Regions from separate parts of the Serratia sp. 25CWL12 genome, predicted to be linked through region 2. Evidence: predicted binding sites of a transcription regulator. Region 2 holds the regulator's gene; each other region holds the start of a gene.
The links. The regulator Fur, encoded in region 2, represses iron uptake genes when iron is present. The targets are predictions, from matches to a motif close to ATAATAATGAGAACNACTATCAA.
Positions count from the first base shown of each region.

Region 1: a site for Fur is predicted at 1,959-1,981, ahead of ygiD (4,5-DOPA-extradiol-dioxygenase). Genes of this name have one in related genera too.
Region 3: a site for Fur is predicted at 1,948-1,970, ahead of feoA (ferrous iron transporter A). Genes of this name have one in related genera too.

Region 1 covers NZ_CM147698.1:244,908-249,513, forward strand. The annotation lists gene yjeH (L-methionine/branched-chain amino acid transporter) at 1-436, shown strand, start outside; gene ubiK (ubiquinone biosynthesis accessory factor UbiK) at 562-834, opposite strand; FMN riboswitch at 964-1,125, shown strand; gene ribB (3,4-dihydroxy-2-butanone-4-phosphate synthase) at 1,237-1,890, shown strand; gene ygiD (4,5-DOPA-extradiol-dioxygenase) at 2,055-2,837, shown strand; gene ACX9GV_RS01150 (ester cyclase) at 3,062-3,484, opposite strand; gene ACX9GV_RS01155 (helix-turn-helix transcriptional regulator) at 3,552-4,606, shown strand, end outside.
Region 2 covers NZ_CM147698.1:2,876,755-2,881,360, reverse strand. The annotation lists gene nagE (N-acetylglucosamine-specific PTS transporter subunit IIBC) at 1-433, shown strand, start outside; gene glnS (glutamine--tRNA ligase) at 622-2,286, shown strand; gene fur (ferric iron uptake transcriptional regulator) at 2,429-2,875, opposite strand; gene fldA (flavodoxin FldA) at 3,239-3,778, opposite strand; gene ybfE (LexA regulated protein) at 3,949-4,236, opposite strand; gene ybfF (esterase) at 4,445-4,606, opposite strand, start outside.
Region 3 covers NZ_CM147698.1:4,401,556-4,406,161, reverse strand. The annotation lists gene ACX9GV_RS19140 (Tex family protein) at 1-1,009, shown strand, start outside; gene ACX9GV_RS19135 (glutathione S-transferase family protein) at 1,175-1,798, opposite strand; gene feoA (ferrous iron transporter A) at 2,109-2,333, shown strand; gene feoB (Fe(2+) transporter permease subunit FeoB) at 2,397-4,606, shown strand, end outside.

The DNA.
Region 1 (4,606 bases), 1.9 Mb from region 2:
CATCGGTTATCTGGCTTGCTTTGCCAGCGTGAATATTTATACCCAGAGTTTTGCCCGGCTGGTGTGGTCACAAGCACAACAGAGGCCCGCGAGCCCGTTAGCTAAACTCTCCGCTGGGCAGGTTCCCGTTAATGCACTGAATGCGGTGGCAGTCAGTTGCCTGAGCTTTACCTTGCTGATTCATACCCTGGAATTGCCGTTGGATATGTTGTTGGTCTATGCCAATGGGATTTTTGTGCTGATTTATCTGTTGTGTATGCTGGCGGGCTGGCGGATATTACAGGGGCGCTCCCGGCTGATGGCGATTGTCGGCTCGTTACTGTGCTTGCTGTTGCTGGTGATTATTGGCTGGGAAAGCCTGTATGCACTGGGAATGTTCGTGGTTATCTGGCTGGTGATGCCGCGTAAGCTGCCAGCGGTGGTCCGCAAGCAATAAGCAAAAGCCACATTTATTGCGAACCGACAGTTATTGCGCACCCACATTTATTTATTGCGCACCACATTATTGCGAACCCACCTAGAGGGGTTCGCACCTGATAATGATGGCGGAGAAATCCGCTATTACTCTTCGGGTTTGGTGACTACTGCGCTGTGGCGTTGGTTTTCCAACTCAGACAGGCGCTGTTCCAGCAGAGCCAGTTTTTCACGGGTGCGCAGTAATACTTGGGTCTGAATATCAAACTCTTCGCGACTGACTAAATCCAGGCGGGTCAGTTGTGCTTGCAATACCTGGCGGACTTTTTTCTCAACGTCTTCCCCGAATTCACGGACGCCTTTAGGCAGCGATTCTTGTACTTGGCGTGCGATCTGTTCAATTTTTTTCGGGTCAATCATGGTGGTGTTTCCCTTTCTGATATTGGGTGGCTACCGTCTAGTGTAATGCGTGTTGCCTGCCAGATAAACTATTAACCTCTTGCGATGAACTCAGTTGAAAGAGGCAGTGGATAGGTTTATAGTTTGTAGGCTTATTCTCAGGGCGGGGTGCAAGTCCCCACCGGCGGTAAATCATCTTTTACGGTGAAAGCCCGCGAGCGCTCAGCCTGTCTCTTTGGAGTGGGTTAGAGGTCAGCAGATCCGGTGTAATTCCGGGGCCGACGGTGATAGTCCGGATGGGAGAGAGTAACGACACCTGCCGGGCCGAAGCCCGCTTGCGTTATTTTTTCGGCTATTGTGATGGCCACTCCTCAAGATCGCCCTGATTCTGGTAATCCATAATATTAATGAGGTTTTTTTACCATGAATCAGACTCTACTTTCAGATTTCGGTACGCCGTTAGAACGCGTTGAACATGCTCTGGAGGCACTGCGTAATGGACGTGGTGTGATGGTGCTTGATGATGAGAATCGTGAAAACGAAGGTGACATGATTTTCGCCGCAGAAACCATGACCGTTGAGCAGATGGCGCTGACCATTCGCCATTGCAGCGGTATTGTGTGCCTCTGTATCCCCGAAGAGCGTCGTCAGCAGCTTGAATTGCCGATGATGGTCAGCAATAACTCCAGCCAATTCCAGACGGCGTTCACCGTGACCATTGAAGCGGCACAAGGTGTCACCACCGGTGTTTCTGCGGCTGATCGCCTGACCACTATCCGTGCGGCGATTGCCGATAATGCCAAACCCAGTGATTTGCATCGCCCTGGTCATGTTTTCCCACTACGTGCGCAACCCGGTGGCGTATTGAGCCGTCGAGGCCATACCGAAGCAACGGTTGATCTGGTTTCCCTGGCAGGGTTTAAACCCGCAGGTGTGCTGTGTGAGTTGACCAATGATGACGGCAGCATGGCTCGTGCCCCTGAAGTGATCACCTTTGCCAAGCAACATGACATGGTGGTGTTGACCATCGAAGATCTGGTGGCTTACCGTCAGGCACAGGAAAAAAAAGTCAGTTAATTGACTGATGAATATAAAAAAGCCGCGATGCGGCTTTTTTATTGGCTGAAAACAGTAATTCAAATTTATTGAAAATCTTTATCATACTTATCTGACTTTTTTAACCGCATGAAGAGCGTAATGTCATCAGCAGACGAATTATTATTCTAACCTGAGGGTAATCTATGACCACTTCTCGTATGCCCGCTCTTTTTCTTGGCCACGGTAGCCCGATGAACGTGTTGGAAGAAAACCGTTATACGCAGGCATGGCGTGCGCTGGGTGAACAATTGCCAAGGCCCAAGGCGATTGTGGCTATTTCTGCTCACTGGTACCTGCAAATGACCGCAGTCACCGCAATGGCTCAGCCGAAAACCATCCACGACTTTGGTGGTTTTCCGCAGGCATTGTTTGATATCCAATATCCGGCACCCGGCTCGCCTGAACTGGCGGCAGAACTGCAACGTTTACTGGCCCCGGTTAAGGTTATCGCCGATAGCAGCGAGTGGGGGCTTGATCATGGTAGCTGGGGCGTTTTAATCAAGATGTATCCACAAGCGGATATCCCGGTGGTGCAATTGAGTATTGATGCAACCCAGCCAGCAGAATATCACTATCAACTAGGCCGTAAGCTGTCAGCCCTTCGTGATCAAGGAGTGATGCTGGTGGCCAGTGGCAATGTGGTACATAACCTGCGTATGCTGAAATGGCAGCAAGATGTCAGCCCCTATCCATGGGCGGAGTCTTTTAACCAATATGTCCGTGACCATCTTGATTATCAGGGTGAACATCATCCGTTGGTGAATTATCACCAGCATGAAGGGGCGATGTTGTCGAACCCAACGCCAGAACATTACCTGCCACTGTTGTACATCCTAGGGAGTTGGGATGGCAATGAAGCGATGTCGATCCCGGTTGATGGGATCGAAATGGGGGCCCTCAGCATGCTGTCGGTACAGGTAGGTTGATGCTAGTGGCACCATAAATACGGTAGTTGTAACCGGGAGCGTGGTTGTCAGGGCTCACATTTGCGTTGATTGTGGTTTCAAATGCGAGCCGTAACAACGATGACGCCACGCCCGAAAACATATTTTTCCAGCCCTGAATGATTGATGCCATCCAGCATTGTCATCAGTTGCTCGCTATGCACTCGCGCTGCCGCAATTCCCGCCCACAGGCAACGGAAATTAAATCAGTTCTTAAGCTGCTTTAGCGCAGTGGCCCAATCTTCGAGGTGGTGAACCCGTACGATCTGGCCGTTGTCGATTTCATGGATGTCGGTGGTGTCGATTTTGAACGACTTGCTGCCATCCAGTTCCATACCCATGAAATTACCTTTTGGTGTACCGGTTGCCACTGAGCGCACGACGACTTTTTTTCCATCTACATCGATCACCCAATCTTGCGGTTCCCATTTCAGATCGGGGATCAATTGCCAGAAAAAACCAACTTGTTTTATCAGCGTCGCTTTGTCTTTGACTTCTTGGCTGTTGATGGATTGGAAATTATCTGCAAGGATTTTTTCTAACACGGCAGTGGCGGTGGTGTCTTGATTGACAGTCAATGCCTGATGGTAGAATGGGGCCACGATTGCTTGAATTTCGTCTTTAGTCACTTTAAATACTCCTGATGGTAATGAACAGATTTATTCGGATGTCGATGCATCTGAATGTTTGGCGTTAATGAATTTAGACAATGCCTTTTCGCGTTGCCGCACTTTGCAGAGCAATTCCTCATCTCGAATTACCTTCAACGTGCCTGGCATGCTGAGTTCATCTCGGATTACCTTGGCGGCCGCACCACAACAAGGGCTGTGGGCGACACCAATCACAATTTTCCGCCTTCGTTTTGACAGCGACCATGATTATGTAGAACCGTCATTTAATCGAGGTAAAAAAGCGGCCTTCGATGGTAAAATAGGGACAATTTTAAAAAAGGGTGAGCATATGACTTCATTTCAGTCTATTGAGCTAGTCAAATATTCGGCACCCTTGGATGTACAGGTAATACGATTTGCTGACTTGCGATCACGTGCCAAAACGGGACGTTGGCGGAACCTGCCTCATCGAGTGGATTTTTGCCACCTGATAGTCGTTACAGAAGGGGATTTCAGTCACTTGGTGGACTTTGTGCCTATACGATGCCGGGTCGGTAGTCTGCTTTTAGTCAAACCTGGTCAGGTGCATACTTTTGACTTTGAATCAGCATGGGATGGCTGGCTTGTTGTATTCAAACCAGAAGCCATACCGACAAGTCACGGACTCAGGCTGAACAACAACATTAATGATACTTTTGAGTTATTGCCGACTTTGATGGAACCCCCTGCAGATGAGCAGGAGGCTGTGCTGACGATCATTTCCCAAATGGTGCGTGATACTAGGAAATATAACGAGCAAGCTGAAGGGAATTTTTTGTTGAGAACGGCTTTGTTTTATTTACTGTTACGATTGCAGTTATTTGTTAGTAGCAGCGTCAATCCGCAAGATGCCATAGGCAAAGCCGCATCCAATAGATTTCAGCTTTTCAAGGCGTTGGTTGAAGAGTGGCTGCACACTCAACACCATATTCATCAATATGCGTTGAAATTGGGCTGTTCTGAAAAGAGCCTGAACCGTTCTGTTTTGGCTGTGACAGGCGTTACAGCCAAAACGTATTTAACTCAGCGCATTGTACTGGAGGCTAAACGTTTGCTGGTTCATACAATGCAACCCGTAGGTGGGATTAGCATCGATCTTGG
Region 2 (4,606 bases):
TACCGGTGAAATTGTGGCACTGGACCAAGTGCCGGATGAAGCCTTCGCCAGTAAAGCGGTGGGTGACGGTGTGGCGATTCGCCCAACGGATAAAACCGTGGTGGCACCTGCAGATGGCACCGTGGTGAAGATTTTCAATACCAATCATGCCTTCTGCCTGGAAACTGAAAAAGGTGCAGAAATCGTGGTGCATATGGGTATCGACACCGTGGCGCTCAATGGTCAGGGCTTTAAACGCCTGGTCGAAGAAGGGGCGGTAGTGAAAGCCGGTCAGCCGATTCTGGAACTGGACCTGGATTACCTGAATGCCCATGCCCGCTCAATGATAAGCCCGGTGGTGGTCAGCAATGCTGATGATTATGCTGGGTTGACGGCCTTGGCCAGCGGCCATGTGGTTGCAGGTGAGACCAAACTGTTCGAAATCCAAAAATAAGTGGGTTAATCGTGTTGGGCACCTCATAAGGTGCCGATAACCTTGGCGGGAAAAGAGCGATCTTTTCCCGTTTTTTTATTTTTGCTGCTGATAACCTGCTTTCTTGTGCAACAAACGGTTGTTTCCAACCGTGGCTTGTTGGAATATATGCGGTTATCAGTGGTGCGTTGTATTTGAGGAATCATGATATGAGTGAGGCAGAAGTCCGCCCAACCAATTTTATCCGTCAGATTATTGATGAAGATCTGGCGACCGGGAAGCACCAGTCGGTACATACTCGTTTCCCGCCAGAGCCGAATGGCTATTTGCATATCGGCCATGCTAAATCCATTTGCCTAAACTTTGGCATTGCCAAAGATTATCAAGGCCAATGTAATCTCCGTTTTGATGACACCAACCCGGTCAAAGAAGATATCGAGTTTGTTGACTCTATCAAGCAGGATGTCGAGTGGTTGGGCTTTAAATGGGACGGGGCGATTCGTTATTCCTCAGACTATTTCGATCAACTGCATCAGTATGCCGTTGAACTGATCAACAAGGGTTTAGCCTATGTTGATGAATTAACGCCAGAACAGATCCGTGAATATCGCGGTACCTTGACCGCACCGGGTAAAGACAGCCCCTATCGCAACCGTTCGGTTGCCGAGAACCTGGCGCTATTTGAAAAAATGCGCAATGGCGAGTTTGCCGAGGGTAAAGCCTGTTTGCGCGCGAAAATCGATATGGCATCGCCATTTATCGTGATGCGCGATCCGGTCATTTACCGTATCAAATTTGCCCATCACCACCAGACCGCGAACAAGTGGTGTATCTATCCGATGTACGATTTCACCCACTGCATTTCCGATGCACTGGAGGAGATCACGCATTCGCTGTGTACACTGGAGTTCCAGGATAACCGCCGGTTGTACGACTGGGTGCTGGATAATATTTCTATCCCATGCCATCCGCGTCAGTATGAGTTCTCGCGGCTCAATCTTGAGTACGCCATTATGTCCAAGCGCAAACTGAGCCAACTGGTATCAGAGAAAGTGGTGGAAGGTTGGGATGATCCTCGCATGCCGACTATTTCCGGGTTGCGCCGTCGTGGTTACACCGCCGCTTCTATTCGCGAGTTTTGCCTGCGTATTGGCGTAACCAAGCAGGATAATAACGTTGAGATGGCAGCACTGGAGTCCTGTATCCGTGAAGACCTCAATGAACATGCGCCGCGCGCCATGGCCGTGCTGGATCCGGTCAAAGTGGTGATTGAAAACATGTCGGATGCTGTGGAGACGCTGACCGTACCTAACCATCCGAACAAACCGGAAATGGGCTCACGGGAAGTGCCGTTCAGCCGTGAAGTTTATATTGATCGCGCTGACTTCCGTGAGGAAGCCAATAAGCAGTATAAGCGCCTGGTACTGGGGAAAGAGGTTCGCCTGCGTAACGCCTATGTCATCAAAGCGGAGCGTATAGAGAAAGATGCTGCGGGTGAGATCACCACCATTTTTTGTACCTACGACCCGCAAACCCTGGGTAAAGATCCTGCTGATGGCCGCAAGGTGAAAGGGGTGATTCATTGGGTTTCTGTAGCCCATGCCATACCCGCAGAAATTCGCCTGTATGATCGCTTGTTCAGTGTGGCTAACCCGGGGGCGGCAGAGGATTTCCTCTCTACCATTAATTCGCAGTCACTGGTGATCAAGCCAGGTTTTGTTGAAGCCAGTCTGTGCACTGCCGAGCCAGAAAACGCCTATCAGTTTGAACGTGAAGGTTATTTCTGTGCTGATAGCCGCTATTCCTCAGCGGATCATCTGGTATTTAACCGGACGGTGGGTTTGCGTGATACCTGGGCCAAGATGGATATATAATCCGGCTGAAACGGGTAACAGCGCGGTCCCTTATGGGCTGCGCTGTCATTCAGTCAATAGGCTTGCGGTTTAAAGGGCATCTTAAATGGAACAGCAAACAGCATCGCTGCTTGCTTATTGGGAACAACCTGATAGAGCTTGGTTATTTCTCGCTGTGCAGTGCTTCGTTGTTACGGCAATCACCGGTTTCACAATGACCATACAGGTATAAACTGTGGTTGGTGAGTTTAATATTATACCGTTTGGCGATATCCCGTTGGCGTGCCTCAATGGACTCGTCACTAAACTCGATCACTTTGCCGCAATCCAGGCAAATTAGGTGGTCGTGATGATGTTGCTGGGTTAATTCGAAGACTGACTTGCCACCTTCAAAGCTGTGACGGGTGACAATACCGGCATCATCAAACTGATTGAGTACCCGATAAACCGTAGCCAGACCAATCTCTTCCCCGAGGTCGATCAGTTTTTTGTACAGGTCTTCAGCACTGACGTGATGACATTTTGGATCCTGCAGTATTTCAAGGATTTTAAGTCGTGGAAGCGTGACTTTTAAGCCGGCTTTTTTCAATGCGCTATTGTTATCAGTCATGCGGGTTCAGTCCTGTTATTATGCTAATCAAACACGGTACTAATCAATGCTGAGCAGTTCCCGCTTATGATGCCGGGCTGGCGCAAAGACGTAATTGCGTCTCATTATAGAACCGGTTGACGTAAATAGGAACCGCTGGTTGTTCACAAAGGTCTGCTTGTTCACAAAGGCCTAGTTGTTCACCAAGGTATGGCTCACCTAGGCCTCTGCACGTGACTTGGTTGATTTAACCGACAAAGTGGTGGTTTTTGGCTTTATCGCAGCGGTCATCTTACGCCAAGAGGCCCTGTAGAGCCTCTTGGTGCGGTCAACGTATCAATTGTTGAACCTGTTATTGTAGAACCGGTTTGGTGCAATCCAGGCTTAACCGATGATCTCCGCCAGGCTGAGTTCTTCACAGATCTGTTGGACCCAAGCTGCTACGCGCTCGTTGGTTAATTCAGGTTGACGATCTTCATCGATGGCTAGACCAATAAAGTGGTTGTCGTCTGCTAACCCCTTAGAGGCTTCGAAATGGTAACCCTTGGTTGGCCAGTTACCGACAATCACTGCACCGCGTGGTTCAATGATATCGCGCAGTGTTCCCATCGCATCGCAGAAATACTCTGCATAGTCTTCTTGATCACCGCAGCCGAATAGCGCCACCAACTTACCGTTGAAGTCAACCTCTTCCAGTGTGGGAAAGAAATCATCCCAGTCACATTGCGCTTCGCCGTAATACCAAGTGGGGATCCCGAACAGCAGAATATCAAATGCGGCCAGATCTTCTTTGCTGCTTTTGGCGATGTCGTGAAGTTCTGTAACATCGTTACCGTATTTTTGATGGAGGGTCTTCTGGATCATCTTGGCAATGTTTTCGGTATTGCCAGTATCGCTGCCAAAGAAAATACCTACATGAGCCATATTGCGAATAACCTTTTAATTCAATTTGTTGTGTTGCTTAAATGTGGTGTGAGATTTACCTGAGGCATCGTCTCCACCCGTAAATAGACCCCTATCATGCCAGAGATTTACCCTGCGGTTATATCACATTTATGTGATGCTCTGGGCTATAGGGGTACTGGCATCACCGTTCATGCTTCAGGCTGTTCTTCTGCCAGTTGTGTTAACAGCATTTGTTCAATTAACTCACTGCGGCTGATATTGCGCAGATCCGCCAGTTTATTCAACGCATCCACGGCCTCGGCGTTGATTTTCAGTTCTACACGCCGTAATCCCCGTACTTTGTCACGCCGTAGTTGATTGCGCTTATTGATCTTAAGCTGTTCATCACGGGAAAGCGGGTTGGTTTTCGGGCGTCCCGGGCGGCGTTCATCTGCAAACAGATCTAGCGTTGTACGGTCCGTATATTCTTTTGCCATTATTGCTTTACTGCAAAGGAGTTGGTATCAAAAAACGTTTTCACGCTTCCAGACGGTTTGGTTAACACCAATACCCTGGTTTATTCAACAAATTGAATTATACCTAGGATAGCGCGCCATCTTACCCTAGCAGGGGGAATGACGACAATGCTTAACTTGGCTTGCAACAGCCTAGTTCATTGGGCTGAAGAGATATCGTCATCGTCCTTCAGGGTTGGTCAATAAAACGGTGGATGGCCCTTAATACGGCTTCGGGTTTTTCTGCATGTACCCAATGGCCGCAACCCGCGACCACATAAGAACGGGCCTGCGGAAACTGGCTGGCGATGTGGTCGCGATAGCTATCCTGAATATAAGGGGAGAGTGCACC
Region 3 (4,606 bases), 1.5 Mb from region 2:
TGTTTCCATCGCCCGTCGCTTGCAAGATCCGCTGGCGGAACTGGTAAAAATCGATCCTAAATCGATCGGTGTTGGTCAATACCAGCACGATGTCAGCCAGAGCCAGTTGGCGAAAAAGTTGGACTCGGTGGTAGAAGATTGTGTGAACGCGGTGGGTGTTGACCTCAATACCGCTTCGGTACCGTTATTGACGCGTGTAGCCGGTCTCACTCGCATGATGGCGCAAAACATCGTCACTTGGCGTGATGAGAATGGTCGCTTCAGCAACCGCGAGCAGTTGCTGAAAGTCAGTCGTTTAGGGCCAAAGGCCTTTGAACAATGCGCTGGCTTTTTACGCATCAACCACGGGGATAACCCGTTGGACTCCTCAACGGTTCACCCAGAAAGTTATCCGGTGGTAGAACGTATTCTTGCCGCAACTCAGCAAGCATTGCAGGATTTGATGGGTAACCCCAATGCAATTCGCACTCTCAAAGCCAGTGACTTTACCGATGAAAAATTCGGTGTTCCCACCGTCACCGATATCCTCAAAGAGTTAGAGAAACCCGGGCGTGACCCTCGCCCAGAGTTTAAAACGGCACTCTTTGCTGAAGGTGTAGAAACGCTCAATGATCTGCAGGTTGGCATGATCTTGGAAGGCTCAGTAACCAACGTCACTAACTTTGGTGCCTTTGTTGATATTGGTGTTCATCAGGATGGCTTGGTCCATATCTCATCGTTAGCGGATAAGTTCGTTGAGGATCCGCATACTGTGGTGAAAGCCGGTGACATCGTTAAAGTGAAGGTCATGGAAGTCGATTTGCAGCGTAAACGTATCGCGTTGAGCATGCGCCTTGATGAACAACCCGGTGAAGGTTCAGCTCGCCGTGGCGGCGGTAACAATAGCCCTGCCACGCGTACCCCCCCTGCCCGAGCCGCAGACAACAAAGCCAAGCCACGTAACAGCTCACCAGCCGGCAACAGCGCCATGGGCGATGCACTGGCCGCAGCTTTTGGCAAAAAAAGTTAAACCGATGCAATAGCCCGTTGCCGCCAATACCGCGGCAACGGGCCTAACGACGGTATCACTCACTGTAATCCAGTCCAGCCAGCAAAACCGCACCAGCCACGGGCACAATTGCATGAGGTATATTGACGTCAAACTGGGGTGTGCTCCAATCTGACGACTTTAGACCTATAGTGCGACAGCTTCCGCCTTCTTCCAGGAATCAAGCGCCTGAACTTGCATGAACCATCGCTGGAGATTGAGCAGATTTGCCAAGGGGAGTTTGGCGCTATGTATATTAGCTAACGGTGCAGCTATAGCGAGGTCGGCGAGTGAAACGCCGCCCTGGCAAATCCATTCACGATGACTGAGATGCTCGTCAAGAACTTTCGCAGCCTCAGCCAAAAGCAGCTCTCCGCGAGAAACCTCAATCGGGTCAGGTGACCCGATTCCAGCCAACGATTTAATCGAGTTCTCCCAGTTAAGAATACTGATGCCAGGCATGAAATCTTGTCCGCACCAAAAGAGCCAACGGTTAACATCAGCACGGGCTCGAGGATCAATAGGATAAAGAGTTTGACCTGGGGTAATATCTGCCAAGTACTGCATAATTGCGTAAGACTCCCAAAGAACCAATCCATCATGTTCGAGAACTGGAACCCGATGATTAGGATTAAGTTTCAGAAATTCAGGGGAGTTCTGCTCTCCCTTAAACAGATTTACCAACGCGAGTTCGACTTTTATGTCGAGATGATGGGTGGTCATAAGTACTCGGCGGCTGCAAGTTGAGGCTGGATGATAATAAAGACGCATGGTTCTGGTTCCTTGTTTAGTGGCCTAAGCCGCCATTATATCTAAGCAACTGACAGAAAATGTCAGTAGTGATGCGTATACCATCGCCAAATTGCCCTTGCAAGGATTGAATTACACAAGTTCTTTCTTTTGTGCTGTTGCTTTTACATTTGATAATCATTCTCATTAGTATTAGTCTGTTCTTTACTCAATGGTCGGAGTAGAATGCCCTAACCAACTTACCTTCACTTTATCAATGCAGGTAGCCTGGGTAACAAAGGGTTCTGAACACAGTGTTCCAGCGGAAAAGAGCGATCATTAAGAAGGTAATATGAATCTTCTTCCTAAACAGACATATAAAATCACCGGTTTCTCCAGCGAAATCAGCCCGGCCTATCGCCAGAAACTCCTGTCACTGGGAATGTTGCCCGGCTCGCTATTTAACGTCGTGCGGGTGGCACCACTGGGTGATCCCATTGAAATAAAAACTCACCGCGTCAGCCTGGTGCTGCGGAAAAAAGATTTAGACCTGATTCTGCTTGAGAATCAACCGTAGCAGGATATCCGCCTGCCGCCGTTTTTTGCCGTCTTAACTGACTGACGGGTATCACGTTGTATGATGAAGAAAATAACTATTGGCTTAATCGGTAACCCGAATTCAGGGAAAACGACACTGTTCAACCAACTTACCGGCGCGCGTCAGCATGTCGGTAACTGGGCTGGCGTCACGGTTGAACGCAAAGAAGGTCAGTTCAGCACTCCACAATCACAAGTGACGCTGGTTGACCTCCCCGGAACCTACTCGCTCACCACCATCTCAGAGCAAACCTCTCTGGATGAGCAGATTGCCTGCCACTATATCCTGGGCGGTGAAGCAGATTTGCTGATTAACGTGGTTGATGCCTCCAATCTGGAACGTAACCTCTACCTGACGCTCCAACTGCTGGAACTGGGTATTCCTTGTATCGTCGCCTTGAACATGCAGGATATCGCCAAAAGTCAGAATATCGAAATCGACATCGACGCCCTTTCTGATCGCCTCGGCTGCCCGGTGGTCTCGCTGATTTCCACCAAAGCCAATGGTATCGACAGCTTAAAGTGGACCATTGACCGTCATCAGTTTAACCAACTCAAACCACTGGTAAATTACCCGCCGCAGCTACAAGAAGAAATCGCCAAACTCACCGCTGCCATGCCACAGAATCTACCAACGGAACAGCGCCGCTGGCTGGCACTGCAAATGCTAGAAGGTGACATCTACAGTGTTCAGTTGGCAGGTGATGCGGTGAACATGCTGCCGCAGGTCAAACTGACGTTACAACAACACCTGGATGACCCAGCGCTGGTGATTGCTGATGCCCGTTACCAATCCATCGCTACCATTTGCAATGCCGTCAGCAACGCTCAGCAAGCTCAGCCCAACCGTCTGACCGCCGCCTTGGATCGCGTGATCCTCAACCGCTGGCTAGGTGTGCCGATCTTCCTGCTGGTGATGTACCTGATGTTCCTGTTAGCGATTAATATCGGTGGCGCTCTACAGCCGATTTTCGATCTCGGCTCAGCAGCGATCTTTATCCAGGGTATCCAATGGGTCGGCTACACGTTGCACTTCCCGGAATGGCTCACTATCTTCCTGGCACAAGGTGTGGGGGGCGGTATCAATACGGTTCTGCCGCTGGTGCCACAAATCGGCATGATGTATCTGTTCCTGTCATTTCTGGAAGACTCCGGTTATATGGCGCGCGCGGCGTTTGTGATGGATCGCCTGATGCAATTACTTGGGCTCCCTGGCAAATCTTTCGTCCCACTGATTGTCGGCTTTGGTTGTAACGTGCCGTCGATCATGGGCGCTCGCACGCTAGATGCCCAACGTGAACGGTTGATCACCATCATGATGGCACCGTTTATGTCATGTGGTGCCCGCTTGGCAATCTTCGCCGTATTCGCTGCCGCCTTCTTCGGCCAACATGGTGCGAGTGTGGTGTTCTCACTCTATATGCTGGGGATTGCGGTTGCTATCCTCACCGGCTTGGTATTGAAATACACCATCATGCGCGGTGAAGCCTCACCCTTTGTGATGGAATTACCGGTCTATCATGTGCCACATTTAAAAAGCCTGCTGCTGCAAACTTGGCAACGTCTGAAAGGGTTTGTGCTACGCGCAGGAAAAGTGATCGTGATAGCCAGTATCCTGATTGGCGGCCTGAACAGCTTCTCATTCAATGGTAAACCGGTAGATAACATCAATGATTCCGCCTTGGCGTCGGTGTCCAAAGTGCTCACGCCGCTGTTGCAGCCCATCGGGATTCACCCTGATAACTGGCAGGCTACCGTTGGCCTGGTTACCGGTGCAATGGCCAAAGAAGTGGTGGTTGGCACACTTAACACCTTGTATACCGCCGAACAGATCACCCAACAACCGTTTGATGCCGCCAGCTTTAACCTGCTTGATGAACTGGGGGCCGCGGCCAAAGAAACTTGGCAGAGTATCAAGCAAACCTTCAGCCTCAGTGTACTCGCCAACCCCATCGAGGCCAGCAAAGGCGATGGGGAAATGGACACCGGTTCAATGGGGGTGATGAGCAGCAAATTTGGTTCTGCCATCTCAGCCTACAGCTACCTGATCTTCGTGTTGCTGTATGTCCCTTGTGTTTCAGTGATGGGGGCCATTGCCCGTGAGTCTAGCCGTGGCTGGATGACCTTCTCCATTCTCTGGGGACTCAATGTGGCCTACTCACTGTCCACCCTGTTCTATCAAGTGGCAACCTTCAGCCAACATCCACAATACAGTATGGTGTCAATCCTGTTGGTGCTCCTGTTCAATGCACT